Regions from separate parts of the Brevundimonas sp. TWP2-3-4b1 genome, predicted to be linked through region 2. Evidence: predicted binding sites of a transcription regulator. Region 2 holds the regulator's gene; the other holds the start of a gene.
The links. Region 2 encodes HrcA, which represses chaperone genes, less so after heat shock. Its sites were predicted from a motif close to GTTAGCANTCNNNNNNNNNGANTGCTAAC; they were not measured.

Region 1: the regulator HrcA is predicted to act here: its motif matches at 12,720-12,748, upstream of groES (co-chaperone GroES).

The regions. Positions count from the first base shown of each region.
Region 1 covers NZ_JAFCWQ010000022.1:9,248-24,248, reverse strand. Annotated here, with positions in the region: gene ACP7A5_RS14720 (Hsp20 family protein) at 1-155, opposite strand, end outside; gene ACP7A5_RS14715 (class I SAM-dependent methyltransferase) at 403-1,233, shown strand; gene ACP7A5_RS14710 (class I SAM-dependent methyltransferase) at 1,376-2,239, shown strand; gene ACP7A5_RS14705 (alpha/beta hydrolase) at 2,236-3,261, shown strand; gene ACP7A5_RS14700 (CC0125/CC1285 family lipoprotein) at 3,284-3,835, opposite strand; gene ACP7A5_RS14695 (LysE family translocator) at 3,921-4,559, opposite strand; gene ACP7A5_RS14690 (S1 family peptidase) at 4,556-5,386, opposite strand; gene ACP7A5_RS14685 (DUF350 domain-containing protein) at 5,397-5,840, opposite strand; gene ACP7A5_RS14680 ((deoxy)nucleoside triphosphate pyrophosphohydrolase) at 5,996-6,421, shown strand; gene ACP7A5_RS14675 (Flp family type IVb pilin) at 6,445-6,621, shown strand; gene ACP7A5_RS14670 (protein-disulfide reductase DsbD family protein) at 6,689-8,866, shown strand; gene ACP7A5_RS14665 (redoxin domain-containing protein) at 8,891-9,550, shown strand; gene ACP7A5_RS14660 (hypothetical protein) at 9,793-10,260, opposite strand; gene pgi (glucose-6-phosphate isomerase) at 10,346-11,941, shown strand; gene ACP7A5_RS14650 (hypothetical protein) at 11,972-12,541, opposite strand; gene groES (co-chaperone GroES) at 12,805-13,089, shown strand; gene groL (chaperonin GroEL) at 13,145-14,797, shown strand.
Region 2 covers NZ_JAFCWQ010000015.1:68,897-83,897, reverse strand. Annotated here, with positions in the region: gene metK (methionine adenosyltransferase) at 1-832, shown strand, start outside; gene ACP7A5_RS12215 (hypothetical protein) at 898-1,266, shown strand; gene ACP7A5_RS12210 (hypothetical protein) at 1,281-1,649, shown strand; gene ACP7A5_RS12205 (hypothetical protein) at 1,688-2,092, shown strand; gene ACP7A5_RS12200 (hypothetical protein) at 2,211-2,576, shown strand; gene trmB (tRNA (guanosine(46)-N7)-methyltransferase TrmB) at 2,623-3,324, shown strand; gene dapB (4-hydroxy-tetrahydrodipicolinate reductase) at 3,393-4,142, opposite strand; gene dnaJ (molecular chaperone DnaJ) at 4,165-5,358, opposite strand; gene dnaK (molecular chaperone DnaK) at 5,521-7,422, opposite strand; gene ACP7A5_RS12175 (hypothetical protein) at 7,739-8,155, shown strand; gene ACP7A5_RS12170 (alpha-ketoglutarate-dependent dioxygenase AlkB family protein) at 8,165-8,770, shown strand; gene ACP7A5_RS12165 (dienelactone hydrolase family protein) at 8,847-9,746, shown strand; gene grpE (nucleotide exchange factor GrpE) at 9,859-10,488, opposite strand; gene hrcA (heat-inducible transcriptional repressor HrcA) at 10,485-11,549, opposite strand; gene rph (ribonuclease PH) at 11,684-12,418, shown strand; gene ACP7A5_RS12145 (hypothetical protein) at 12,715-13,101, shown strand; gene pnp (polyribonucleotide nucleotidyltransferase) at 13,335-15,001, opposite strand, start outside.

The DNA.
Region 1 (15,001 bases), on a different contig from region 2:
ATCTCGATCCGATAGGCGTTCTCGCCCGTCGTCTCGATATTGTAGGGCGGCCAGCCGGTCTCCGGGCCAGTGCGCGCGGCGCTTTCGAGAAGGCCGGCCAGGCGGTCGAAGCCTACGGCGGAGCGATAGAGGGGGGTGAAGTCGATGGTACGCATGTCGATCTCCTGATCATTAGCAAGATTGAGCCGCTCCGCGTTGCCCGGAGCGGCGGTGGGAATCAGCCCGAGCGGTCCCTGTTGGGCCCCGTCCGGTCTGCGAGAGCCCGGGATCGGCGCTCTCGGATGAAGAGGTGGGATGCCTGAGTGCGACGTCAAGGGCAGGCCCGTTGCGGGATCATCACTTGCCCGCGTGCAACCTGTCCGTAAGGTGCCGCCCAACCCGCCCTCTGTTTCGGAGCTGACCATGCGCGCGTCCAGACTCGTCCTCGTCACCACCCTCGCTCTGATCTCGGCAGGAGCCGCCGCCGCCCAGACCGCACCTTCCTCTGGAGAGACCCCAGCCCAGCGCGAGGCGCGACGCGAGGCCATGCCGCCGCCGGTGCTGCAGGAGGATGAGGCGCTCCAGGCCGCGATCGGCTCGGATGCGCGCCCGGCCGCAGACGTCGCGCGTGACGCCTTCCGCCATCCGTTCGAGACCCTGACCTTCTGGGGGCTGACGCCTGGGTCGACTGTGGTCGAGATCGAACCCGGCCGGGGCGGCTGGTGGAGCGCGATCCTCCAGCCCTATGCCCAGGCGACCGGCGGCGCCTATGTCCCCGTCAATCGTCCGCTGGAAGGGATGGTCGTGGCTGACGGCACGGCGGACATGGTCGTAGTCGCCCGCGCCTTCCACAACTGGCACCGCTCGAACCCGCAGCGCACCGGCCCCTACCTGGCGGCCTTCTTCAAAGCCCTGAAACCGGGCGGCATCCTGGCCGTGGAACAGCATCGCGCCCTTGAGGGGCTGAACGCGGATGTCACTGCGCCCACCGGCTATGTCCCGGAAAGCTATGTCATTCATGCCGCGCAGGCGGCCGGTTTCGTGCTGGAGGCACGCAGCGAGCTGAACGCCAATCCCAGGGACGATCGCGACCACCCGTTCGGCGTCTGGACCCTGCCGCCGGTAAGGACCAGCGCCGCGCGCGAAGGCAACGCCACCGACCGGGCGACGCCCCTGACCGAGGCCGAACGGACCGAATATGACGCTATCGGCGAGAGCGATCGGATGACCCTGCGATTCCGCAAGCCCGCCTGAGTTTCAAGCCTTTGACGGCATTGGCGAACCCCTCTATCCCAACCCGTTCCGGGACGGCGTCGCCCTCCCGGCGACGGCCGGCGGGGAAGAGTTGATGCGGCATCAGGCGCGGATAGGGCGAACGGGACCATCGCGTCGGGCAATGCTGTCCGGCGTCGGTCTCGTACTGATCGCCGGCGTCGCGGCCTGTGGCCGAAAGGAAGAGAAGACCGCCGACCCCGAGGCTCCCGCCGGGCCGCCCGAAGGCTCACTCGAATGGGCCATCCAGGGGCCATGGCGCGCCGCAGACCGGCCGCGCGACATCTATCGCCACCCACTGGAGACGCTGCGCTTCTTCGGCCTGCAACCGTCGATGCATGTGGTCGAGTTTTGGCCGGGCAGCGGCTGGTATACCGAGATTCTGGCCCCCTATCTCGCCAAGGGCGACGGCGAATACTACGGCGCGGGCTTCGCGACCGGACCGGGGACAGACCCTGCCCAGGCGGCTCTGATGGCCAATTTCGAGCGCCGGTTCGGTTCGGACCGCAGGCTCTACGGCGACGTGAAGTTCAGCGCCTTCGGGTCCGGCACCGGACCGGTGGCGCCGGCCGGGACCGCCGACATGGCTCTGTTCATGCGTAACATCCACGCCTGGATGGCGGCGGGCATCGCCGAAAAAGCTTTCGCGGACGCCTATGCCGCCGTGAAGCCCGGCGGCGTCCTTGGCGTGGAGCAGCACCGGCTGGCTCCCGACGAGGATCAGGATCCGGCCGCCTCCAACGGCTATGTCCAGGAGGCATTCGTCAAACAGCTGGCGGCCGAGGCCGGGTTCATCTTCGTCGCCGCGTCCGAGATCAACGCCAACCCGGAAGACACAAAGGACCACCCCTTCGGCGTCGAGACCCTGCCGCCGCGCCTCTTGACGGCGGCCCAGGGTGAGGCGCCCGATCCGGCGTTTGATTCCGCCAAATACCGCGCGATCGGCGAAAGCGATCGCATGACCTTGAAGTTCAGGAAGCCCGAGTGAACCGCGCCGCCGCCTTCGCTGCCAATGCTCCGCTGATGGGCGTGCCCGGAGCCGCCGCCCCGCCCGGAGGGGTCGGCGAATGGTTTCGGGGCGCCGGGGGGCTGCGACTGCGCGCTGCTCTCTGGACCCCGTCCGCCCTGGTCGCGCCGAAGCCGCGGGGCACTGTGGTGCTGTCGCCGGGCCGGACCGAACCGATAGAGAAGTATTTCGAGGTCATCGGCAACTTCCTCGCGCGCGGGTGGTGCGTCCTGGCCCACGACTGGCGCGGCCAGGGCCTGTCGGCGCGACTGCTGCCGGACCGGTTGAAGGGTCACGCCCGCGCGGTGGAGGAGTTCCAGGACGACTATGCCCGGCTTCTGGACGCGTTCGAGACGCGCGCGCCCAAGCCTTGGATCATGGTCGGCCACTCGATGGGCGGGGTGCTGAACCTGCTCTGCCTGGAGGCCGGGGAGACCCGGTTCGCCGGGGCTGTCCTGTCCAGTCCGATGCTGCGCATCAAGACCGGAAAACGGTCGATGTGGTCGGTCAAGCTGGCGGTGCGCTGGAACGTGCGCCACGGCAAGGCCGGCGACTTCGTGCTGGACGACGCCGACGATCCCTTTGACCATACGTTCGAGAAGGACGCACTGACGTCCGACGAGACCCGCTACGAACTGTGGCGTCAGCAGCTGTACGCCTGTCCGCACTTGGCGGTCGGCGGCCCCACCTGGGGCTGGCTGGCGTTCGGCATCGACGCGGGCGAACGATCGCTGAAGCCCAAGGCGCTGAAGTCGGTCCAGATTCCCTGCACCATCGTGCAGGCAGGCGACGACGACCGCGTCTGGAAACACACCAACCGCTGGGCCGCCAAGCGGCTTGGCCGGGGTCGCTATGTCGAGATCGATCACGCCAAGCACGAGGTCATCATGGAGACCGATGACCTTCGGGCGATCTTCTTGAACGAGTTCGACGCGATGGCGGACTATGTCGCGCCGATCGCCGACCTGGAGCCGCCAAGGGCGGAATCCGAAGCGGTGGCCTGAGCCGCTGCTTCGGATGCCTTGATTACATCGGGCGAGTGACGCTGCCGCCGATGTTGGCGATCACTTCGCGGGCGTCGAAGGCGTTGGCGTCGCCGGAGGGCTTGGCGCCGCGACCCATCACGATTTCGGTAGTTGCCTCGTAACGGTCGATCTGGCGAACGTCGAAGTCGTCGCGGCCCCAGAACGGGTCGTTCCACCGGCTCCAGCCGCGCGGGCCGTAGTAGCGCCACGACGGGCCCCAGAACGGGCTGTAACGGTTGAAGAACGGATCGCCGATCGTCTGGTAGCGGGTGTCGCGATCGGTGGCGCGATTGACCGTTGAGAACCAGTCGTAGCCGTTCTCGACTGTCAATTCGGCCGAGCGCAGCAAGAGGCCCATCTCGACCTGGTCGCGCGCGGTGACAGAGTTGCCCGAGAAGCTGACGCGATAACGGTCATTCTCCAGACGCTGCTCGGCATAGCCCCCGCGCTGGCCGTTGTAGCCGGCAGGGGCGTAGGCGGTGGAGGTGGCGCAGGCGGCCAACGTCAGGGCCGAGGCCGCCACCACGAGAAGGGATTTGATCGAGGACGTCATTTGGGAGCTCCTGAACTTGAGCAGAAAATCCGTCATTTCACCTGAACGGCGCATGAACAGAGACGTTCCGCCAACCCACAAACCTCTATAATCGCAAGACAATCAGGACTGCGGCAATCAGAAGCAGGGAGCCGACGAAGACACCGAAGCCGCGCCGGAAACGAGGCTCGCCCATCCGCCGCGCCAGAACGGCGCCGCTGAGACCGTAGGCGCTCATGGTCAGGACGTCCATGCCGATGACCGCGACCGCGAACAGGGCCAGTTGGGGTGCGGCGGGACGGTCGATATCGAGGAAGGGCGGCAGGACGGCGGTGAAGAAAAGCACCGCCTTCGGATTGGCGATCTGCACCAGGAAACCATCGACGAAGGCGGGTCGGCGCAGGTGGGTTCGGCCCTCGGTCGAGACCTCGCCCGGGGCAGGTTTGAACGCGGATTGGATCGAGGACGCGCCCAGCCAGGCCACATAGAGGGCGCCGGCGACCGCGACCCAGCGAAACACCTCGGGAAAAGCCGTCACCAAGGCGCCGAGTCCAAGCGCGGCCGCGCCGAACCAGACCAGGGTCGCCACATTCATGCCGGCCACCGCGATCAGCACCGCCCGCTTGCCGCGCTCCATGCCGGTGGCGATGGAGAAAAGGTTTGCGGGTCCGGGCGTCACCGCCATGACCATCATCACGCCCAGGAAGACGACATAGAGATGCGGATCGACGGGCAGGGCGCTCACCTCGACAGACAGACCACCTGGGCGACCCGCAGATCGCGACGCAGGTCGTCGGAGACCCGGCCATAATTATCGACGGTGACGGGCTCGCCCAGCAACTGTTCGTCCGCCTGCTGTTCCCCCCGGATGGCGGGGCCCAGGGTGTCGGGCGCGGTGGTGTAGAGCCGTCCCCGGCGCGGCGCCTCGGCGATGGTCAGGGCGACGACGCGTCCCCGCCTGTCCAGCACGGGCGCACCGGACAGGCCCGCGAGCGTGCCCTCCAGCCCGGAGGTTCGCCCGACCTCGGCCCAGGCCAGCACCGGCTCGTCATAGGCGCCGCGTCCCCGGACCTTTAGCGTCTCGCGGCCGAGCAGGCGCGAGGTGACCTCGCCCGGCCTGCCCTGAGGGAAACCGGGATGGAAGGCCCGCTGGCCGACGTACAGGGGCGCATGGGTCGTGACCGGCAGGGCGGGCGGACCGCCGGCGGTGATCAGCAGGGCGATGTCGGCCCGGGGCGACAGCCGCACATCGGCCGCCACGGCGCGACCGCCGCCGACGACCAGCGCCGGCCGACGACAGCCCTCGACGACATGGCGCGCGGTCAGCCAGCGCCCGCGCCCGGCGATCGAGAAGGCGGTTCCGGCGACAGGCTGGAAGGGCGCGTCCGGCGCGGTCACCGTCACTGAAGGATCAAAGGGAGTGACGGGCCCCAGCAGGGCGCCCTCGATCTCGTCGGGCGGCGGGGGCGCGGGCGGGGCATCGGCGTTCTCGCGCCGACTGAGCGAACCCAGCACCAGGGCGAAGACCACGCTGGAATAGATCAGCCAGTCCGGCGGACGGGGAAAACGCATCCGCGCGAGCTCAGCCCGTCAGGGCGGCGGCGAGGATCAGCGCGGTCGCCAGCTTGGCCGACACCAGGAGCACGGCGGCGGAGATTTCGCCCTCCTGAATGCGTTGGGGCAGGCCGGTCAGGACCAGATCGACGATGCGGAAGGCGAGAAGCTGCAACACCAGGGTCGCCACGCCCCACAGGACGATATCCGCCACTGAGGTGGACACCGACATCGACACCGCAAGAGGAACGGCGAGGCCGAGCAGGACCCCGCCGAAGGCGACGCCGGCCGCGGCGTTGCCTTCCCGGATCAGGCTGATCTCCTTCCACGGCGTCAGGAGGGCGTAGATGACCGCTCCCGCGCCCAACAGCCCGAAGGTGACCATGAGGTGGACGACCAGCACCGGGAATCCGCTGGCGAAGGCCTGGACCTCGGGGCTCGACAATGTGTCTGACAGGGAGGAGGCGACCATGGCGGGCGGTAACGATCTCACGGTGAAGCCGTCGGACGCCGACGGAACGAAAGCAAAACTGCTTGCCTGATTGCCGCCCCAATCCGCAAGGACGTGGCGGACACACTGGATGACCAATGATTGCAGTCGCGTTACGCCAGACGGTATTGGGCGGCATGACCGAAGCCGCCCTCCCCCACGTACTACCCACCGTCCTTGTCGTCGCCGTCGCCCTGATCGATGTGGACAGCCGGGTGTTGATCGCCCAGCGGCCCGAGGGCAAGGCGCTGGCGGGCCTGTGGGAGTTCCCGGGCGGCAAGGTCGAAGCCGGCGAACGGCCCGAGGCGGCCCTGATCCGCGAACTGCACGAGGAGTTGGGCATCGACGTCAACGAGGCCTGTCTGGCCCCGTTCGTCTTCGCGAGCCACGCTTATGAATCGTTTCACCTCTTGATGCCACTCTACCTGTGCCGGCGCTGGTCCGGCGTGGTCGTCAAGCGCGAGCACGCCGCCCTGGCTTGGGTGAAGCCGGACAAGCTGTCGGACTATCCCATGCCGCCCGCCGACGCCCCGCTGGTCGCCTGGTTGCGCGATCTTCTTTAAGGTTTCGCCCAACGGAGGGCCGAATGATGCGCCTGATCCGCCGGTTCCTGAAAAGCGACAGCGGCGCCACCGCCATCGAATACGGACTGATCGTGGCGATGATCTTTCTGGTGATCGTCGGGGCCGTCTCCCTGTTCGCCGGCAAGGCCACCGGCACGTTCGACAAGGTCTCGACCGCCGTGAGCGCCGCCACCAGCTAGGCGACGGCGTTCCTGTGACGGATTGGGCCGTGGCGGTGACGACCGCAGGCCGCTAAGGCTGCAGGCGATGTTGCGCCTCTTCGCCCTCCTCTTTTCGCTACTGCTGTCGACAGCGCCGGCGCTGGCCCAGACGCCGGCGATCAGCCGCGCGCCCCCCTTCGCCCAGCCCGGCCCCCAACGCACGGTACGGATCGAGGCCGAACTGGTCCCGATGAGCCAGTGGGCCGCCCCCGGCTCCACCGCCATCGTCGCCGTCCGCCAGACGATAGAGCCCGGCTGGCACACCTATTGGCGCAATCCCGGTGATTCCGGCGGCGCGACCACTCTTGACTGGACCCTGCCCGCGGGCGTGGTAGCCGGGGACATCGTGTGGCCGACGCCCGAACGCCAGCGTCTGCAGCACCTGATGAACTTCGGCTACTCCGGCGAGGTGCTTCTGCCGGCGCCGATCGAGGTTCCGGCCGACGCCCGTCCCGGCTCTACCCTGCCCCTCATCGTCCGCGCCCTGTTCCTGGTGTGCAGCGACGAGATGTGCGTGCCGGATGAGCTGACGCTCAGGCTCGACCTCCCGATCCGCCAGGGCGCAGCGCCGCTGGATGCCCGCTACGGCGCCGCGATCCAGGCCGTGGTCGAGACCGCCCCCCGTCCCGCCGGCATCGCCGCCCGGGCCGTGCTGGAGGGCCGGACGCTGCGCCTCTCCGCGACCGGCGGACCGCTCGCGGGCCTTGAGCCCCAACGCGCCTGGTTCTTCCCGTTCGAGAGCGGCCTGATCGATCATTCAGCGCCCCAGCCGGGCGAGCGGGGGCCGGACGGGGTGACCCTGAACCTGTCCGTCGGCGGCAAGCTGGCGGCCGAGGGGCTGACCGGGCCGATCGGGGGACTCCTCGTCACCGACGACGGCGCCTGGGAGATCGCGGCCGTTCCCGGCCCGGCCCTGCCCGGGGCGGGCGGCGGTGGTGCGCTCGACCTGTCAGAGCGGCCCGCAGGCGGCGCGCCGTCATCCTGGACGGGCTTCCTGCAGGCGGCGCTCCTGGCCCTGCTGGGCGGGTTGATCCTGAACCTGATGCCCTGCGTCTTCCCGATCCTGGCCATGAAGGCCGCCGCCCTGACCGCCGGCGCCCACGCGCCCGCAGGGGCGCGGCGAGACGGCCTGGCCTTTCTCGCAGGCGTGCTGACGACCTTCCTCGTCCTGGCCGGGATCCTGCTCGCCTTGCGGGCTGGCGGGCAGGCGGTGGGCTGGGGCTTCCAGCTTCAGTCGCCGGGCGTCGTGGCCGTCCTCGCCCTTCTGATGCTCGCCGTGGGCCTGAACCTGTCGGGCGTCTTCCATGTCGGCGCCGGTTTGCAGGCCGCGGGTTCCGGGCCCCTGTCACGGCTCTCCGGCGGGGTTGGCGCCTTCTTCACTGGCGTGCTGGCGGTGGTGGTGGCGGCGCCCTGCACCGCCCCCTTCATGGCCTTCGCCCTCGGGGCCGCCCTGCTGATGCCCTGGCCGATGGCGCTGGTCGTCTTCCTGATGCTGGGTCTGGGTCTGGCCCTGCCCTATGTGATCGTCAGCCTGTCGCCGCGTCTGCTGGCGAAACTGCCTCGTCCCGGCCCCTGGATGGATCGGCTCAAGGGCCTGCTGGCCTTCCCCATGTACGGCGCGGGCCTGTGGTTGGCCTGGGTCTTCGCGCGGCAGGCGGGGGCAGACGCGCTGGGCGTCCTCTTCCTCGCGATCCTCTTCCTGGGTCTCGGCCTGTGGCTGGCGGGGATCAATCAGACGCGTCGCGCGCAAGGCGGGACAGCCGTGATCAGCGCCGTGACAGCGACCCTGTCCATCGTCGCCGCCATCGCCCTGACCGGCGTCGCCATCGGTCAGGCACGTGCGGAAGGCGGAGACGTCACGGCTGCGTCTGGTCCGCTGGCCTCGCAACCCTGGTCAGTGGAGGCCGTGGCGGCGGCCCAGGCCGAAGGTCGGCCGGTGCTGGTCAACTTCACCGCCGACTGGTGCGTCACCTGTAAGATCAACGAGCGGACCTCGCTGAGCTCTCCCAGGGTCGCCAAGGTCATGGCGGCGTCGAACGCGGTCTATCTCGTGGGCGACTGGACGCGACGAGATGACGCGATCACCCGCGAGCTGGAGCGCCGCCGACGCTCCGGCGTTCCGCTATATCTTTTCTACGCGCCCGGCTCGCCCGAGCCCCGCATCCTGCCCCAGCTCTTGACCGAAGGAGTCGTGATCGACGCCCTGGAGAGCGGCCGTCCCTGAGCCGACCTGAAGGAGACCGCCGCCTTGGCCCGTCTGCCCATCCTCGCCGCCGCCCTTCTGACCCTTGCCGCCTGCCAGCAGGCCGAGGCGCCCGCCACCGCCCCGGCGACCGGGGCGACCCCCGCCGTCGCGACGACCGGTCGGGCCCAGCTCGCCCCCGCCTTCACCCTGATCGACAGCGAAGGGGTCGCGCGTTCCCTCGCCGACTTCCGGGCCAAGACTGTCGTCATCGAATGGACCAACGAGGGCTGCCCCTATGTCCAGAAACACTCTTCCTCAGGGGCCATGCAGGCCCTGCGGCGCGAGGCCGTCGCCGACGGCGTGATCTGGCTGACCGTCATCTCGTCCGCGCCGGGCAAACAGGGCCATGTCGAGGGCGAAGGGGCCCGCGCCTGGCGGACCCGTAACAACGCCGCCTCGACCCATCTGCTGCTCGATCCCGAGGAAACGGTCGGCAAGGCTTACGGCGCGATGACGACGCCCGACATGCGGGTGATCGACGGCGAGGGCCGCATCCTGTTCGCGGGCGGCATCGACGACCGCCCGACCAACACGGTCGAGGATCTGGAAGGCGCGAACAATTTCGTGCGCGCGGCGCTCGATGACGTGGAAGCCGGCCGCGGCGTTCGCACGGCCTATGCCCCGCCCTACGGCTGTTCGATCAAATACCCGGAAGAGGCCTGATCGCCGTCAGTCCCGGATTTTGTCCGTTGAAAACACCCTGACCAAACGGACGAAGCGGACGACCTGCGGCGGTTTGTGGGCAAACACAACGACCTGGAAGGAAGCTGATTTGTCCGCCAGTGCGTCGTTCGTCCGCGCGTGAAGTTGTCAAAGACCCGGACGGGATGTGGGCACCGGGCCCACGTCCTGCAAGGGCGGTGTAGGACTATTTTCCAGTTTCGTCGTCCCGGCGTCGAGACGCGCTACTCCGCCGCCAGGCCGCTCTGCGCGCCGGGCTGCGGCGGGGCCGTGATGACCTCGACATTGTCGTTCAGCAGATAGGACAGTTCCGACAGGGCGGTGGCGCGGGCCTCGTCCGTGGCGGCGGCTTCCACAGCCCCCAATTTCAGCGGGATGTCCTCGGAAATGCCGCGCAGGATGCATTTCAGGTCGCCGTCCGTGCCGCGCTCCTTGAGGATCAGGTGCGCCTGCATGTCGAGAGCGGCGAGTTCCTGCGCCTGAATCTTGAAGGCGTCGAAGTCGGTCAGCGCGCCGTTCCAGCCCTCGACGACGGTCTTCAGGGCGCCGGCGCGGCTGACGATGTCGATGAACAGGGGCTCGGACGCGACCGAGACCGGCGCTCCGGCCACCGCGGCCGGCTCGGCGGCGGCCAGGACCACATTGGGGTCGCTCAGCAGAAGGGCGGCGGCGATGGCGATGCCACAGGACATGGTGAACGACCTTTTCGCGAATCTACGATTGAACCGGTCTACGCCCCACCCGTAAACGAGACCTTGATTAAGGGGATATGTTCGCATGACCGACTGGACCGCCTTCGATGTCGCCGCGGCGCTGGATGCCGACGCCCGCATCGTCGAACAGTTCGCGGCTGACCCGGATCGGCTGGCCCGGATGACGGTCGAGGCGGCGGGTCTCTATATCGACCTGTCCAAGCAGAGCTGGACAGAAGCCGCCTTCGAGACCTGTCTGGACCTGGCCCGCTCGGCCGGGGTCGAGGCGGCCCGGACACGGCTGTTCGACGGCGAGGCGATCAACTTCACCGAGGGCCGCGCCGTCCTGCACCCCGCCCTGCGCGCGGCGACGGGCGCCGACTTCCATGCCCTCGGCGAAGCCGTCTCCGCCGGGGTCGACGCCGTCCGGGCCGACATGGCCGCCTATGCGACCGCCGTCCGCTCAGGCGCCGAGACGGGCGCGACCGGCAAGCCCTTCAAGGCCATCGTCCACATCGGCATCGGCGGTTCGGACCTCGGTCCCCGCGTCGTCTGGGACGGGCTTCGTCCTGTCGACCCGCAGATCGACCTGCGCTTCGTCGCCAACATCGATCCGCGTGACATGGCCGAGGCCCTGACCGGCCTCGATCCCGAGACGACTCTGGTCGTCGTCGTCTCCAAGACCTTCACCACCCAGGAAACCCTCGCCAATGCCGAGGCTGCCAGGGCCTGGCTGGCGGCTGGCCTGCCCGAGGCCGGCCGCGACAGGCATTTCATCGGCGTGACCGCCGCGCCGGACAAGGCCAAGGCCTTCGGCTGCGCCCGCACCTTCGCCTTCCGGGACTGGGTCGGCGGTCGTTATTCCCTGTGGTCAGCGGTCAGCCTGAGCTGCGTCATCGCCCTGGGGGCGGACGTGTTCGACGCCATGCTGGCCGGCGCTGCGGCCATGGACGACCATTTCGTTTCGGCTCCGCTTGAGAAGAACGCCCCCGTCCTGATGGCCCTGGCCCAGATCTGGAACGTTGACGGCCTGAACCGGCCCGCCCGCACGGTCGCCCCCTACGCACACGCCCTGCGTCGTCTGCCCTCTTTCCTGCAGCAACTGGAGATGGAGTCGAACGGCAAGAGGGTGCATCGCGACGGCTCGACCGTGACGCGCCAGACCTGCCCCGTCGTCTTCGGCGAGCCCGGCACCAACGGCCAGCACGCCTTCTTTCAGCAGATTCACCAGGGGCCGCAGGTCGTCCCGGCCGAGTTCGTCATCGTGGCGAAGACGCACGCCGAGCCGCCTGAAAGCCCGCTGTGGTCGAATGCCCTGGCCCAGGGTCAGGCGCTGATGCTGGGCAAGACGACGGAGGAGGCGCGTGCTGAACTGCTCGCCTCCGGCGCGGATGCGGCCGAGGCCGACCGGCTGGCGACGCACAAGACCTTCCCTGGCAATCGACCCTCGACCGCCATCGCCATGGAGCATCTGACGCCCGGGACGCTGGGCGCCCTTCTGGCCCTCTACGAGCACAAGACCTTCGTCGAAGGGGTGATCTGGGACATCAACTCCTTCGACCAGTGGGGGGTGGAGCTGGGCAAGGTGTTGGCCAGGGCGATCCTGAAGGATGTCTCGGCCGGCGGACCGTCGGCGACGCTCGATCCCTCGACCGCGTCCCTGCTCACGCGCCTGATGTAGAATCGGGCCCCGAAGGGCCCGATTCAGGTCTCAGTAGTTACGCCAGCGGCGTTCGTCGCGCCGGTCGTCCCGGCGATCGTCTCGCCGATCCGAACGCCAGTCGCGGCGATCATCCCTGCGGTCGTCGCGGCGATTCCAGCCCCGCTCGCGGCTGTTGATGTCGTGCTCGCGCTCCCAGTGGCCGCGATTGCGCCAGCAGCGCCCGTCCCGCCAGTAGTCACAGTCGGAGCGGTATCCACTGTTGCCGTAACCGTACCCGTAGCCCGAACCGTAGCTGTAGCCGTAACTGCTCCCGCCATAGGAGCGATAGCCGCGACGGTCGTCGTCGCTGGCGGCCGCCGCGCCCAGAGCCGCCCCGGCCAGGGCACCCCCGGCGACATAGCGATCGTCGCCGTCGCCGAGCACCGCGCCGGCGATCCCGCCGACGACCGCGCCGACCAGAAGTCCCGCGACCACATCGCCGTCGTCATTCCGATCGTGCCGGTCATGGTTGCGACCGTAGTTCTGGGCGGCGGCGGCGGCGGCGGCGGCGGCCGGCATGGCGACGGCGCTCAGGGTCAGGGCGGCCGCGCCGACAGCGATCATCCGAAACATCTTCATTCTCTGGCCCTCCAAGGCGGTCAGTGAAGCCTGCTCTCCCACCTGGGCGAACGGTGACCGACGAAATCCATTGCTGCGCTCGTGAACCTGAACGGCTGAATTGAATTCCCGTTCATCTGGCGTTCATCGAGCGCGCACGTCTTGACGCTGCTGGGCCGCGACCCTACTTCCGCTGCGCGTTAGCATTCGTGGGGCCCGGCTGCCAAAAGCCGCCCCCGAGCCGCGACGATGAACTTTTGAAGTCTTCACTGGAGAATACACAGATGGCGTTTCGTCCTCTCGGCGACCGCGTGCTCGTCAAGCGCGTGGAAGAAGAATCCAAGACCAAGGGCGGGATCATCATCCCCGACACTGCCAAGGAAAAGCCGCAGGAAGGCGAAGTCGTCTCCGTCGGCCCCGGCGTTCGTGACGAGCGCGGCACGGTCAACGCCCTGGAACTGAAGGCCGGCGACCGCATCCTGTTCGGCAAATGGTCGGGCACCGAGGTCAAGCTTGAAGGCGAAGACTTGATCATCATGAAGGAATCCGACGTCCTGGGCGTGCTGTAAGCACGCCGATCGTCCGACCTTCTTCAACGAATTCAATATTTAGGAGCTGCCCTCAATGGCTGCCAAGATCGTACAGTTCAACACCGACGCGCGCGACAAGATGCTGCGCGGCGTCAACGTCCTCGCCAACGCCGTCAAGGTGACCCTGGGTCCCAAGGGCCGCAACGTCGTGATCCAGAAGTCCTTCGGCGCCCCGCGCTCGACCAAGGACGGCGTCTCGGTCGCCAAAGAGATCGAGCTGGAAGACGCCTTCGAGAACATGGGCGCGCAGATGATCCGCGAAGTCGCTTCGAAGACGAACGACAAGGCGGGCGACGGCACCACCACCGCGACCGTCCTGGCGCAATCGATCGTGCAGGAAGGCCTCAAGGCCGTCGCCGCCGGCATGAACCCGATGGATCTGAAGCGCGGCATCGACAAGGCCGTCACGGCCGTCCTCGCCGACATCAAGGCCTCGGCCAAGAAGGTCTCGAACAACTCCGAGATCGCCCAGGTCGGCACCATCTCCGCCAACGGCGACGTTGAAGTCGGCGAGATGATCGCCAAGGCCATGGAAAAGGTCGGCAACGAGGGCGTCATCACGGTTGAAGAGGCCAAGACGGCCGAGACCGAGCTGGACGTCGTCGAGGGCATGCAGTTCGACCGCGGCTATCTGTCGCCCTACTTCATCACCAACGCCGACAAGATGGAGGTTCAGCTCGAAGAGCCCCTGATCCTGCTGTTCGAGAAGAAGCTGTCCAGCCTCCAGGCCATGCTGCCGATCCTGGAAGCCGTGGTCCAGTCGGGCCGTCCGCTGCTCATCATCGCCGAGGACATCGAGGGCGAGGCCCTGGCCACGCTCGTCGTCAACAAGCTGCGCGGCGGCCTGCGCGTCGCCGCCGTCAAGGCTCCGGGCTTCGGCGACCGCCGCAAGGCCATGCTGGAGGACATCGCCGTCCTGACCGGCGGCCAGGTCATCTCGGAAGACCTGGGCATCAAGCTCGAGAACGTCACCCTCGACATGCTCGGCAAGGCCAAGAAGGTCACCATCACCAAGGACGACACCACCATCGTGGACGGCACCGGTGAGAAGGAAACCATCGAGGCCCGCATCGGCCAGATCAAGAAGCAGATCGAGGACACCTCCTCGGACTACGACAAGGAAAAACTGCAGGAACGTCTGGCCAAACTGGCCGGCGGCGTCGCGGTCATCCGCGTCGGCGGTTCGACCGAGGTCGAGGTCAAGGAAAAGAAGGACCGCGTCGACGACGCCCTGAACGCCACGCGGGCCGCCGTTGAAGAAGGCATCGTCCCCGGCGGCGGCATCGCCCTGCTGAAGGCGACCAAGGCGCTGGAAGGTCTGAAAGGCGACAACCCCGACCAGACCGCCGGCATCGCCATCATCCGTCGCGCCATCCAGGCCCCGATCCGTCAGATCGTCGAGAACGCCGGCGTCGAAGGCTCGATCGTGGTCGGCAAGGTGCTCGAGAACCCCTCGCTCACCTTCGGCTTCAACGCCCAGACGGAAGAGTACGGCGACCTGGTCGCCATGGGCGTGATCGACCCGGCCAAGGTCGTCCGCACGGCCCTGCAGGACGCGGCCTCGGTCGCCGGCATCCTGATCACCACCGAGGCCGCTGTGGCCGATGCTCCCAAAAAGGGCTCGGGCGGCGGTTCCGGCGGCATGGGCGGCGGCGGCATGGGCGGCATGGGCGACATGGACTTCTAGTCCACGACGCTCGGCTCAGGCTGAACGAACAGGGAGGGCGGGTCCGGAAACGGGCCCGCCCTTTTTCTTGTCAGTGCGGCTGGCGATCCAGCATCTCCTGGACGGCCCGGCGGCCAGCCTTGTCGTCGCCGCAGACCATCTCGACGGTGCACCACTCGCTGCTCCAGAGCGACACGTGCGACATGGACTTCCAAGTCCGGTCGA
Region 2 (15,001 bases):
CAACAAGGATGAGGGCGCGGGTGACCAGGGCATCATGTTCGGCTACGCCTCGAACGAGACGCCGGAGCTGATGCCGGCCACCCTGCAGTACAGCCACAACATCCTGAAGCGCCTCGCCGAGGTCCGCCATGGCGGCGACACCCGCCTGGAGCCCGACGCCAAGTCGCAGGTCACCATCCAGTACGTGGACGGTGTGCCCGTCCGCGCCACCTCCATCGTCCTGTCGACCCAGCACGCCGCCGGCCTGTCGTCGGAACAGGTGGCCGACATCGTCAAGCCCTACATCCTCGAAGTGCTGCCCGAAGGCTTCACCGACGAGAACACCGTCTGGCACATCAACCCGACCGGTATCTTCGAGATCGGCGGACCCGACGGCGACGCGGGCGTGACCGGCCGCAAGATCATCGTCGACACCTACGGCGGCGCCGCCCCGCACGGCGGCGGCGCCTTCTCGGGCAAGGACCCGACCAAGGTCGACCGGTCGGCCGCCTACGCCTGCCGCTACCTGGCCAAGAACGTCGTGGCCGCCGGCCTCGCTGACCGTTGCACCATCCAGATCTCCTACGCCATCGGCGTGGCCAAGCCCCAGTCCATCCACGTGGACCTGCACGGCACCGGCAAGGGCAGTGTCACCGAGGCGGTGCTTGAGGACAGGATCCTCGGCCTGATCGGCGGCGCCACGCCGCGCGCGATCCGCGAGCACCTGGGCCTGAACAAGCCGATCTACGCCCGCACAGCGGCCTACGGCCACTTCGGCCGCACGCCGGACGCCGACGGCGGCTTCAGCTGGGAAAAGACCGATCTGGTCGACCAGTTGAAGGCCCTGGCCTGAATCCAACGACGCTTGACGTTTTCCGGTAGAAAGGTCTGAATGGCCGTTCAACCGGAGGGTTTCCTGTGAAGCCTTTGCTCGTTGCCGCCGCCGTCGCCCTGATGGGCGCACCCCTGTCTGCGGCCTTGGCCCAGGACGGCCAGACCTCGGCGGCCGCGAACCAGATCGCCGCGACCCAGAGTCTAAACAACTGGGGGTCCGGTTTCGATCGGCGTCAGATGGGCGTCGGAACCTATCTGGACCTCATCCAGGCCAACTATCTGGAAAACCGCAACCCGCGGCGCGTCCGACGGGCCGAGACAGCCGCGGCCCTGGTCAATGCGGGCGACTGCCGAGGCGCCAAGGCCGTCGCGGCACGCGACAACGATCGTCGCCTCCTGGCCCGGCTGGACGATGTGTGCGGTCGGGGCGACGTCATAGCCGCCCTCGACTGATGCGGGGCGGGACGATGTTTCCCGGTCTGGTCGCCGCCCTGCTTGCCGCGTCGATCCTGTTCCCAGGGTCGGTCGACGCCATGCAGTCCGCGCCGATGGTGGCGCGCGGGACGCTGGATGCGCAACAGGCCTATGCCGATCGCTTGCAGCGGATGGCGCTCGACGGACCGACCGAGCGCGCGGCCGCCGGCGACCCCGATCAGAACCCCCGCAGGGCCCGCCGGGCGGAGGCCGCCGCCGCCCTGATCAACGCCGGCGACTGTCCCGGAGCCCTGGCGCTGGCGGAACGTGAGGGGGACCGCCGTCTCGCCGCCCGGATCACATTGGTCTGCGGTGAGGTCACCGTATCGACGCCCGCCCAGGCGCCCCGGGCTCACAACTAACGACCACTCCGTTCTGGCTGAACATTCGGAGGCTCGACATGAAACTGCTGATGCTCACGGTTCTCGCCGCATTCCCGACAGCGGCCCTGGCGCAGGTCCCGGCGATCGCCCCGCCATATCATCCAGCGATCGACAACCCGCAGGTCAGCCAGGCCTTCGCCCGGACGGCCGCCTTGAATAGCGCGGCGATGGCCGGTGAGGCGTTCAACAGTGACTTCAACAACGCCTATCTGGACCGCCAGATGGCGTATTGGCGCGAAACCCATAACCCGCGCCGCATTCGAAGGGCCGAAGCAGCGGCGGAGCTGATCAACAACGGCGACTGCGACGGCGCCAAGGCACTGGCCGTACGGGACCGGGATGAGCGTTTGACCGCCCGGATCGAACAGGTCTGCACCCTGATCAACGTCTCCGACCCCGTCGCTGCCGCTTCGGGCAGCTAGGCCGCCCCAACAACAATGACGGTTTCTGACCAGCGCTATCTGAACCGTTGACGCGGCCCCGCCCTTGCAAGCATGTCGCATCAGGCTCGGCGATGTGCGCCCGGTCGGGGGAATTACTATGAAAACCATCATGACCGGCGCCATGAGCGCCCTCGCTCTGCTGGCCGGCGCCGCGCCCGCCTCGGCCGCTCCGGTTCAGGACGGCGACTACTATACCTTCACCTTGGTCAACGGCACGCCCTGGACCATCCTGACCTTCCAGACCGGCGAGCCGAACGGCACCTACAGCCAGGACTGGATGCCGCAGCGCGTTCTGGAAGCCGGCGACGACGTCGCCATGCGCTTCTATGATTCCGAGGACGCCTGCGAATACTACGTCAAGATCGTCTTCGAGGACGGCGACGCCTGGCAGCAGAAGCTGGACTTCTGCGAGCTGGAGTACGTCGTGGTCAACCAGGACGGGACCATCGAAGGCATCGAATAGGCCATTCCGCCTTTCAACGGTCGTCGTCGCGAGCTACGAGCGCGCGATGACGACCGATCCTTCCGCCCGCTCTCCTGACGCCCCGCTCCGTTCCTTCGGGCGGATCAAGTCCCGGCCGATCAAGCCGCGCCAGGCGGCTCTGTTCGATACATTGATGCCCTCGGTGAAGCTCCCGGATCCGGCGGCGGGACCGATCGACGTTGCCGCACTGATGCCGGGCGCCAAAGAGGTGTGGCTTGAGATCGGGTTTGGCGGTGGCGAGCACCTCGCCGTCCAGGCCGCGCGGCACCCAGACGCCCTGATGATCGGTTGCGAGCCCTTCATCAACGGCGTGGCCTCGGCGCTGCGGCATATCGAGGAAGGGGGCCTCAAGAACATTCGCCTGCACGCCGATGACGCGCGGGCCGTGGTCCAGGCCCTGCCGGACGGTTCGCTGGACCGGATCATGATCCTGTTCCCCGACCCCTGGCACAAGGCACGCCACAACAAGCGCCGCCTGATCCAGCCGGCCTTCGCCGCCCAACTCGCGCGCAAGCTCAAGCCCGGCGGTCGCCTGCGCTTCGTCACGGACTGGAAGGACTATGCCGGCTGGGCGCTGGAGCGGTTCCTGGCCACGCCAGGCCTGGTCTGGATGGCCGACGAGACGGCGGACTGGAAGGTCGCGCCGGAGGATCACGTCGTGACCCGCTATGAAGAAAAACGCCTCGGCGACACCGACCCTCTGTTCCTGGAATTCGAGCGGGTCTGACCCGCCCGGCCGCGCACCGACCGCACTCAAGCAGCGAGCCGCCGCGCGGCGAGCGGTAGCGCCCTAAATCACGCCTGCCTGAAGCCCAACACATCCTGCATGTCATAGAGTCCCGGCCCGCGCGTCCGCACCCAGGCGGCGGCGGCGACCGCGCCCTTGGCGAACAGGGACCGGTCGATGGCCGAGTGGCTCAGGGTCAGCACCTCGTCGTCCGAGGCGAACAGCACTGTGTGTTCCCCGACGAGGCCGCCGGCGCGGATTGAGGAGAAGCCGATGGTCCCGGTCTTCCGTTCCTCGGAGATGCCGTCGTAGGGCGCGCTGCGCAACTCCGACAGGTCATGACCGCGGCCGCGCGCGGCAGCCTCGCCCAGCATCAGGGCGGTGCCGGACGGGGCGTCGATCTTCTTCCTGTGATGGCCCTCGGTGATCTCGATGTCCCAGTCGCGGGCGTCCAGCCGCAGGGCCGCATGCTCGACCAGGCCGATCAGGATGTTGACGCCGAGCGAGAAGTTGCCGCTGCGCACGATGGCGAATTTTTCAGCCGCAGCCTGGAGGGCCGAGTCCTGCTCGGGGGTGAAGCCGGTCGAACCGATGACGAGGGCTGGACCGCCGCGCTCGGCGCAGGTCTGCGCCAGGGCGACTGAGGCCTCGGCGGTGGAGAAGTCGATGACCACGTCGCAAAGGCTGAGGTCCGGCGTCTCGCCCCAGTCGAAACGGACCGAAACCATGACGTCCTCGCGCGCGTCCAGGGCCTGGGACACCGCCCGACCCATCCGGCCGCGTGCGCCGGAAATCCCGACGTGAAACAGTTCGCTCAAGACGAGGCCCCTCCGGCGAAATTCACTGGGCGTTCTCGCGCGCCGACCTGGCGTCTTCTTCCGAGCCGAGGATGTCGGCCCAGAACCGCTTGGCCTTGCCGGCGAAGGTCGAGTTTCGCGGATTCTGGCTGTCACCGAACGAAGCGGCCAGTTCCTGCATCAGTTCTTTCTGACGCGCGGTCAGGTCGGTCGGCGTCTCGACGAACAGTTCGACCACCAGGTCGCCGCGCTGGCGGCCGTTCAGATGAGGCATGCCCTTGCCGCGGATGCGGACCGTCTTGCCAGTCTGGGCGCCGGCGGGAACGCTGACCGGGGCCTTGCACTGGCCGTCGCAGGCCTCAGACACCAGGCAGGGGGCATCGATCTCGCCGCCCAGGGCCGCGACCGTCATCGACACCGGCACGGTGCACAGCAGATCCAGGTTGTCGCGCTCGAACAGGTCGTGCGGCGTCACCGACAGGAAGACATAGAGGTCGCCGCGCGGGCCGCCGCGCGTTCCGGCATCACCCTCGCCCGACAGGCGGATGCGCGAGCCGTCATCCACGCCGGCCGGAACCTTCAGCGACAGTTTGCGCGTCTTCCGCACCTGGCCGTGGCCGTGGCAGGTCCCGCAGGTGTCGGCCGCCGACAGCCGCTGGCCCTGACCGCCACAGGAGGGGCAGGTGCGTTCGACCTGGAAAAAACCGTTGGCCTGACGCACGCGTCCCGCACCCTGGCAGGTCGAGCAGGTCGTCGGCTTGGCGCCGTTCCTGGCCCCCGAACCCTCGCAGGTCTCGCACGCCGCGGTCGTCGGCACGGAGATTTCCACCTCGGCGCCCTGATAGGCCTGCTCCAGGGTGATCTCGAGGTCGTAGCGCAGGTCCGAACCGCGACGCGGGCCGTTCGACTGGCGCCGCCCGCCACCGCCGAAGACGTCGCCGAATGCGTCGCCGAAAACCTGGGAAAAAATGTCGTTGACGTCGTGGAACCCCTGCTGCCCCCCCCCGCCTCCGCCGTTCACACCCGCATGGCCGAACCGGTCATAGGCGGCGCGCTTCTGGTCGTCCGACAGGACCGTATAGGCCTCGGAGACTTCCTTGAACCTGGCCATGGACTCTTTGGAACCGCCGTTGCGGTCCGGGTGGTGCTCCATCGCCAGCTTGCGATAGGCGGACTTCAGGCCGGCGGCGTCGATGGTCCGCTCGACCGACAGCACCTCATAATAATCACGCGCCATGCGCAGACGTCCTCAAACCAACCCCTGACAATCCGATCACGTCGCTTTTCAGAGCGTGCAAGCGGAATGGCGGCCCACGCAAGACATGGGCGCCGGGTGCGGTGATGCAAGTTTCATGAAAGCCACGGTCCTCCCCTGGATCCCAGGGGAGGACCACGACGCTTAGGCGCTCTTCTTCTCTTCGTCGTCGCCCGAGACTTCCTCGAACTCCGCATCGACCACGCCGTCGTCGGCGGGCGCATCGTCACCGGACTGACCGGCGCTCTGGGCGTACATCGCCTCGCCCAGCTTCATCGAAGCCTGAACGAGCGTGTTCGTCTTGGTCCGGATATCTTCCGAATCGGCGCCGTCGCGAGCCGTCTTCAGTTCCGCCAGACCGGCCTCGATCGCCGCCTTTTCGTCGGCGCCGACCTTGTCGCCGTGTTCGGCCATGGCCTTCTCGGTCGAGTTGATCAGGCTGTCGGCGGCGTTCTGGGCCTCGACCAGGTCCTTGCGGATCTTGTCGGTGGCGGCGTTGGCCTCGGCTTCCTTGACCATCTTGTCGATGTCGGCGTCCGACAGGCCGCCGTTGGCCTGAATGCGGATCGACTGTTCCTTGTTCGTCGCCTTGTCCTTGGCCGAGACGTTGACGATGCCGTTGGCGTCGATGTCGAAGGCGACCTCGATCTGCGGCATGCCGCGCGGCGAAGGCGGAATCCCCATCAGGTCGAACTGGCCCAGCATCTTGTTGTCCTGGGCCATGGGACGCTCGCCCTGGAAGACCCGGATGGTCACGGCCGACTGGTTGTCGTCGGCGGTGGAGAACACCTGGCTCTTCTTGGTCGGGATGGTCGTGTTGCGCTCGATCAGCGGGGTGAAGACACCGCCCAGGGTCTCGATGCCCAGGGTCAGCGGGGTCACGTCCAGCAGCAGCACGTCCTTGACGTCGCCTTGCAGAACACCGGCCTGAACGGCGGCGCCCAGGGCCACGACCTCGTCAGGGTTCACCCCCTTGTGCGGCTCCTTGCCGAAGAAGGCCTTCACGGCCTCCTGCACCTTCGGCATGCGGGTCATGCCGCCGACCAGGACGACTTCGTCGATGTCAGACGCCTTGAGGCCCGCGTCCTTCAGCGCCTTGGCGCAGGGTTCGATCGTGCGCTGGATCAGGTCGTCGACCAGGGCTTCCAGCTTGGCGCGCGACAGCTTGATGTTCAGATGCAGAGGGCCCGACGCGTTCATGGTGATGAACGGCAGGTTGACCTCGTACTGGGTCACCGAGCTCAGTTCCTTCTTGGCCTTCTCGGCCTCTTCGCGGAGGCGCTGCAGGGCCAGCTTGTCCTGGCGCAGGTCGACGCCCTGCTCCTTCTTGAACTCGTCGGCCAGATAGTCGGCCAGACGGACGTCGAAGTCCTCGCCGCCCAGGAAGGTATCGCCATTGGTCGACTTCACCTCGAAGACGCCGTCGCCGATCTCGAGGATCGAGACGTCGAAGGTGCCGCCGCCGAGGTCATAGACGGCGATCTTCTGGCCGTCGTTCTTGTCCAGGCCATAGGCCAGGGCCGCTGCGGTCGGTTCGTTGATGATGCGCAGGACTTCGAGACCGGCGATCTTGCCGGCGTCCTTGGTCGCCTGACGCTGGCTGTCGTTGAAATAGGCAGGAACCGTGATGACCGCCTGGGTAACCTTCTCGCCCAGATAGGCCTCGGCGGCCTCCTTCATCTTGATCAGGGTGAAGGCCGAGATCTGCTGCGGCGAGTAGTCCTTGCCGTTGGCGCGCACCCAGGCGTCGCCGGTCGGACCCTTGACGATCTCATAGGGCACCATGGCCTTGTCCTTGGCCACCACGGGATCGTCGAAACTGCGGCCGATCAGGCGCTTGATGGCGAAGAAGGTGTTGGCGGGGTTGGTCACCGCCTGACGACGGGCGGGCTGGCCGACCAGGGTCTCGCCGCCGTCCTGGATCGCGACCACCGACGGGGTGGTGCGGTTGCCTTCGGCGTTTTCGATCACCTTGGGGTTTTTGCCGTCCATGACGGCCACGCACGAGTTGGTGGTGCCGAGGTCGATACCGATAATCTTGGCCATGAGCCTGTCTTTTCTCCGTCTGGCGGGCGATGCGGCGGCCTTATCAGAAAGCGCCGCGCGTGACCGCCCCCGTTTTGTTTGCGCCGCCTCTCGGGGGCGAGAGCGCGGCAGGTTGTCTGTTTTTCCGTGAAACCCCACGGATTGCGGGGTCTCTCGGGCTGGTCGGGATATGGGAAAGTCGTCATGCCCCGCAAGGCCTTGTTTCAGGACAAGGCTCGATTCAGGCGGAGTCAGGGGTCATCAGGTGCGTTCAGGCTCCCGTTCGGGCACTGTTGGGCCTGATTGCGGGTCACGGGCCCGCCAGTTGCAGGTCCCGATGATGCGCTCCCCGCCTCGCAAGCCCCGCCGGTTCACACCAGCCCTGATCCTGGGCCTGACACTGCTTGGCCTGTCGGGCGCCCAGGCGGCGGCGGAATCGGCGTCGAAGCGGGTCGCGACGGTCCATGCGGTCGCTCCGGCACGTCCATCGCAGGACGCCTACAATCGCGATGTCCGCATCCATAACCAGACCGGCTGGTCGATGACCTATCTCTACGCCTCCAGCGGCGGGGACTGGGGCGACGACCTCCTGGGTTCGGGCACCCTGTCGCCGGGCCAGAGCGTGGTGGTGACCATCGACGACGGCTCCGGCGCCTGCCGCTATTCGCTGCGCGCAGAGTTCGACAACGGCCAGAGCCTGCAACGCAGCGGCATCAACGCCTGCCAGGTCGCGGACTATTACTTCACGCGCTAGACGAGGGCGATGGAGCCCTTCCCCGACCTCCCCGGATTTCACTATTGGCCCGGCCGATTGCACGAGGCCGCGCAGGCCTCCCTGCTGGCCGAAATCGCAACCGCCCTGGCCATCGCGCCCCTCTATCGACCGGTGACCCCGGGCGGGAAGCCGTTCTCGGTCAGGATGAGCAATCTTGGCGCGCTCGGCTGGGTCTCGGACCGTGCCGGCTACCGCTACCAGCCGACCCATCCCGAGACCGGCGCGCCCTGGCCGCCGATCCCGCCTGTCCTTCTGGACCTGTGGGCCGAGTTGACCGGCTGGCCCGGGACGCCCGACGCCTGCCTGATCAACCTCTACCGCGAGGACGCCCGCATGGGGCTGCATCAGGACAGGGACGAGGCCGACCTCTGCGCCCCGGTCCTGTCGGTGTCGCTGGGCGACACCGCCGTCTTCCGCATCGGCCCGGCGGGCAAGGGGCCGACCCGGTCGTTGAAACTGGCGTCAGGCGACGTCTGCGCCCTGACCGGCCCCGCTCGACTGGCGCGCCACGGGATCGATCGACTGGTGGCCGGCTCGTCGCGGCTGATGCCCGGCGGCGGGCGGATCAACCTGACCCTTCGCCGGGCGGCGTAAGGTCACAGGGCGGTGACTCGACGGGACCGCGCGGTCTCGTCACAGTCCGCCACGGAAAATCCCCGAGGAAGCGCCCATGACCATCCTGATCCGCCCCGAAGGCCAGACCGCCGACGATTTCCGGTTCTCGCGCCGATCCCTCGGCGGGCTGACGGCGGGGGCCATGTTCACCGGCTATGCGGTCGCCGCCCTGGCCCAGGAGGCCCAGCCGATCACGACCGATTCCGAGGGCCTGGCGACCGCGATGGTCTCCTATCCCTCCGCCGACGACTTCGACCTGCCGGCCTGGGTCGCCCGCCCCGAAGGCGACGGCCCCTTCCCCGTTGTGATCGTCGTGTCGGAAATCTTCGGCCTGCACGCCTATATCCAGGACGTCTGCCGCCGCCTGGCCAAGGCAGGTTACGTCGCCATAGCCCCGGCCTTCTTCGTCCGCGTCGAGGACCCGGCCCCGCTCGCCGACATGCAGCGCATCCAGGCCATCGTCGGCGCCGCCGGCTACGAACAGGTCATGGGCGACATCAACGCCACCCTGGAATGGGCCTCGGGCCAGCTTTGGGCCAACACCGACAAGGTCGGGATCACCGGCTTCTGCTGGGGCGGCAAGGTCGTATGGCAGGCCGCCGCCCGCTTCGCCGCGATCGACGCCGGCGTCGCCTGGTACGGCCGTCTGGCCCCCTCGCCGACCGCGACGCCCGAACAGGTCGCTGCGGGCCAGCCCTTCCCGGTCGATCTGGCCGACGACCTGAATGGCATCGTCATCGGCAACTACGGCGGCCAGGACCAGGGCATCCCCAATGACACCGTCGCCGCCATGCAGACGGCGCTGGAGGCCGCTGGCGCCACCGAGAGCGGCATCAAACTCTACCCCGACGCCCCGCACGGCTTCCACGCCGACTACCGGGCCTCCTATCGCGCGGCCGAGGCCGCCGACGGCTGGGCCCGACTGCTGGCCTTGTTCGAGGCGAAGCTGAAATAGAAACCCTCCCCCGTTGGGGGAGGGGGCCGGCCACAGACTCTGCGTCTAAACCGAGCCCCCTCCGTCTCTACGCTTCGCTTCGAGCCACCTCCCCCATCGGGGAGGATCGGGATTACGCCTTGCCGTCGAAGGCCCCGCCGTTGGCGCCGGGCGCTGCGCCATAGGGGTTGCCGCCTTGCGGACCCGAGCCCTTGGCCGCCACCACGACCATAGCCGGACGCACCGTGCGGCCGAACAGTTCATAGCCGGCCTGCATGGTCACGAGGATGCTGCCGCCCGGAACCTCGGCCGAGGGCTGTTCCATCATGGCCTGGTGCAGGTGCGGGTCGAAAGCCTCGCCCGGCCCCGGGGCGACGCGCTTCAGCCCGTTGGTCTCAAAGGCCTGGAGCAGGGACTTCTGCGTCAGCTCCAGACCGGTCACCAGACCGGCCTCGCCGGCGTCGGCGTCCTTGGGCGCAGCCATCAGGGCGCGCTCCAGATTGTCGGCCACGCCCAGCAGGTCCTTGGCGAAGCGCTGGATCGCGAAGGCGCGGGCGTCGTTCATCTGGGTCTCGGTGCGGCGCTTGACGTTGTCCGCCTCAGCCGCAGCCCGCATGGCGCGGTCCTTCCACTGGTCGCGCTCGGCGATCATGGCGTCCAGCGGGCCCAGATCGTCCGCCGGGCCAGAGTCCAGACCTGCCTCGGCGTTGGCCAGGGCTTCGTCCAGCTCGGAATCGTAGTTCGGGTCTTGGGTATCGGTCACGTGTCTTGTCCGTCCAGGATGCGCCCCAGCACCCGCGCGGTGTAGTCCACCAACGGGATGATGCGGGCATAGTTCAGTCTTGCGGGTCCGATCACGCCGATGGCGCCCAGAACCCGTTGTCGGCCCGTCATATAGGGCGCCGCGACGACGGCGGAACCCGAAAGCGAAAACAGTCGCGTTTCCGCCCCGATAAAAATCCGCACGCCCTGCGCGGCATCGACCCCGTCGAGCAGGCCGATCAGCTGTTCCTTCTGCTCAAGATCGTCGAACAGGACCCGCACCTTTTCCAGATCCTCGGCGGCCCCGGCGTCCTGCAACAGGTTGGCGCGCCCCCGCACGATCAGCGACCGCTCCCGATCCGCCCCGCCCGACCAGGCCGCCAGCCCGTCCTCGACCAGCCGGGCAGCGGCGGCGTCCAGCTCGCTGCGCGCGGCGGCCAGTTCCGCCCCCATCTCCAGACGCGCCTCGGACAGGAGCCTGCCCTTCATGCGGGCCGAAAGGAAGTTCGACGCCTCCTGCAGGATCGCCGGCGTCACGCCTGCGGCCAGCGGCATGAGCCGGTTCTCGACCGTGCCGTCGTCGGCAACCAGCACCGCCAGCGCCTGACCCGAGCCCAGGGCCACGAACTCCACATGTTTGACGCCCGAGTCCCGCACCGGACTGGCGACGATGCCGGCCCCGCCCGCCAGACCCGACAGCAGGGCCGTGGCCTCGTTCAGCGCCTCCTCGAAGCCCTTGCCGCGCCCGAGCAGACGGGCGTCGATCTCGCGTCGCTCCTCGGTCCCGACGTCGCCGATCTCCAGCAGGCCGTCCACGAACAGGCGCAGGCCGGCATGGGTCGGGATTCGCCCCGCCGAGGTGTGCGGCGCCGCCAGCAACCCCGCCAGAGTGAGATCCTGCATCGTGTTGCGGATCGAGGCGGGCGACAGATGCACCCCGCCTTTCGACACAGTTCGCGACCCCACCGGCTCCCCGGTCTCGAGATAGGTCTCGACCACGCTCCTAAAGATATCCCGCGCCCGCTGGTCCAGCGCGGCCAAGCCGGCGTAGTGGGTCGTCATCAGGGGGCTGAGCGGAGGCCTCACGGGCGGCGACCCGATCGCATGGGGAGGTTGGGGGGATACAGGCTCACCCTTTCAGGATAAGCACCGCCGCTCGATACGCCAATGCAATACCGAGTTTCAGGATACCCGTCATGCGCCCCTCCGAACGCACCCCAGACCAGCTCCGCGCCGTGACGCTGGAAACCGGCGTCAACCGCTACGCCGAGGGCTCCTGCCTGGTCTCGTTCGGCCATACCAAGGTCCTGGTCACCGCCTCGATCGAGGAAAAAGTGCCCGGCTGGATGCGCAACACCGGTCAGGGCTGGGTCACCGCCGAATACGGCATGCTGCCTCGCGCCACCCACACGCGCGGCAAGCGTGAGGCCGCCGCCGGCAAGCAGTCGGGCCGCACCCAGGAAATCCAGCGCCTCATCGGCCGCTCGCTGCGCGCTGTCGTCGACCTAAAGGCGCTCGGCGAGCGTCAGGTCATGATCGACTGCGACGTCATCCAGGCCGACGGCGGCACCCGCACCGCCTCGATCACCGGCGCCTGGGTCGCGATGGCCTCCGCGCTCGGCTACCTGCGGGCCGAGGGCGTGCTGAAGGCCGATCCGATCCTCGATCAGGTCGCGGCCATTTCCTGCGGCATCTTCGCTGATACGCCCGTGGCCGACCTTGACTACGAGGAGGATTCCAGCGCCGAGGCCGACGGCAACTTCGTCCTGACCGGCTCGGGAACCATCGTCGAGATCCAGGCGACCGGCGAGAAGCGCGGCTTCTCCCGCCCCGAATTCGACCGTCTTTTCGAACTGGCCGAGGCGGGTTGCAACGACCTGTTCAAGCTGCAGAAGGCCGCGGTGGACGAGGCGCTCGCCCGCCAGCGCTGAGTTTCCATCCCGTGTGTGAATTTATTCTTGTCCACGCCTTGCAGATGCGCGGTCGCATCCCAGATTTGAAGGGTGGGGTCTTTGACAATCGAGCGCCGTTTCGTCCGCCCTATCGGACAGCCCTCCGGAGAGTGACAGGGCTCGAAACAACAACCTTCTGATTCTGTTCAGAAAGACCAAAGGTTTCGTCCGTTACGTCCGTTTCGTCAGGGTATTTTTCGCGGACGGAAACGGGCTTTCCAGCGACGGAGAACAGCGTCATCGTCGCGCCTTCCAGATCGCCCGGAGACGCCGCCATGGTTCGTGTGCCCACCGCCCTTGCCCTCGCGTTCGGCCTGTCGCTCGCCGCCTGCGGCTCGCCAGAGACGGCTCCGACCTCAGAAGAGACCGCGACCGCCGACGCCACGGCCGAACAGACGCCGGTCATGCCGGACGACGCTCCGCCACAGGAAGAAGCCTCGGCGCCCGAGGGCGCGCTGCTGGGCCCCGCCGATCGGACCTGCACGGACAGCATCGGCGAGGCCGCCGCTGTCAGGCTGGCGGAGCGCTGCACCATGGTCAGCCCGGCCAGCCACCCGCCGTGCAATCCCGCCAACGCCTGCGCCCTGATCCAGGACGAGATCGACCGCTCCTGCGGCCAGTACGGTCCGGGCGAGGCCCGGCCGACGGAGTGCGCGGCGTAGGCACTTTCGTTATCCTCCGGCGAGCGCAGAGAGACCGGGGGACCCAGCGGCGCGCGAGCGCGCGACCCCGTCGCGACACTACTTTCGACATCCTGCCTGAACAGGTCGCCTTCGGCGCCGCTGGGTCCCCCGGTCTGCGCCGCGAAGACGCGGCTTGCCGGAGGATGACGAAACGAAAAAAGGCCCCGCTGTTTCCAGCGGGGCCTTGTTCCGTTCAGCCGTGAAGCCGGAACCTAGTCGCGACGCGGACGGCTGCGACCACGATCGCCCCCGCCGCCTTCACGCTTCTTGCCGCCGCCGCCGGTGTCTTCCGTCAGAGGCTCTTCGCCGCGTTCGGCGCGCTCGGCGTTTATCTTGGCCGTCAGGTCTTCACCCGTGGCCTGATCGACGATCTTCATCGACAGCTTGGTCTTGCCGCGATCGTCGAAGCCCAGGAACTTGACCTTGACCTCCTGGCCCTCGGACAGGACGTCGGCCGGGTTGGCGACGCGTTCCAGCGAGATCTGGGACACGTGGACCAGGCCGTCCTTGGCCCCGAAGAAGTTCACGAAGGCGCCGAAGTCGACGACCTTCACGACCTTGCCAGAGTAGATCATGCCGGGCTCGGGCTCGGACACGATCGACGAGATCCAGTTCTTGGCGGCGTCGATCTTCTCCTGATCCGAGGCGGCGATCTTCACCGTGCCGTCGTCCTCAATGTTGATCTTGGCGCCGGTCTTTTCGACGATCTCGCGGATGATCTTGCCGCCGGTGCCGATGATGTCGCGGATCTTGTCGACCGGGACCTTGATGGATTCGATCTTCGGAGCGTACTCACCGAGTTCGGTGCGCGCGCCGTCGATGGCCTTGTCCATCTCGTCGAGGATGTGAAGACGGCCGGCCGACGCCTGGGCGATGGCCTTCTTCATGATCTCTTCGGTGATGCCGGCGACCTTGATGTCCATCTGCAGCGAGGTGATGCCGTCACGCGTGCCGGCGACCTTGAAGTCCATGTCGCCCAGGTGATCTTCGTCACCCAGGATGTCCGACAGGATGGCGAACTCGCCCGACGGCTCGAGGATCAGGCCCATGGCGATGCCCGAGACGGGCTTCTTCAGGGGCACGCCCGCGTCCATCAGCGCCAGCGAGGCGCCGCAGACCGAAGCCATGGAGGACGAACCGTTGGACTCGGTGATCTCCGACACGATGCGGATCGTATAGGGGAACTCTTCCGCGGTCGGCAGCATCGGACGGATCGCCCGCCAGGCCAGCTTGCCGTGACCGATTTCCCGGCGGCCCGCGCCGCCCATACGTCCGGTCTCGCCGACCGAATAGGGAGGGAAGTTGTAGTGCAGGAGGAACTTCTCCTTGTAGGTGCCGGCCAGCGAGTCAACGTATTGCTCGTCCTCTCCGGTGCCCAGGGTGGCGACCACGATGGCCTGGGTCTCACCCCGGGTGAACAGGGCCGAACCGTGGGTGCGCGGGAAGATGCCGACTTCCGAAACGATGTCACGGACCTTGTCGAGCGCACGTCCGTCGACGCGGTGGGCGTTGTCGATGATGTCGCGACGCAGGACGTGGGCCTCGCATTCCTTCCAGGCGACGCCGAACTTGGCGGAATCGACGCCGTCCGGGTTCTCGTCGGTCTTCACCAGGGCGGCCGAGGCCTTCTTCTTGGCGGCGCCGACGGCTTCATGACGGGCATGCTTGCCGGGGTGGGTGTAGGCGGCCTTGATGTCCTCGCCGACCAGCGACTGGATCTGGGTGACGACGCCCGAGTGGTCCTCAGGCGAGAAGTCGAACGGATCCTTGGCGGCGTGCTCAGCCATCTCGATGATGGCGTCGATGACCGGCTGCATGCCGCGATGGGCGAACATCAGGGCGTCCAGCATGATCTGCTCGGACAGTTCCTTGGCTTCGG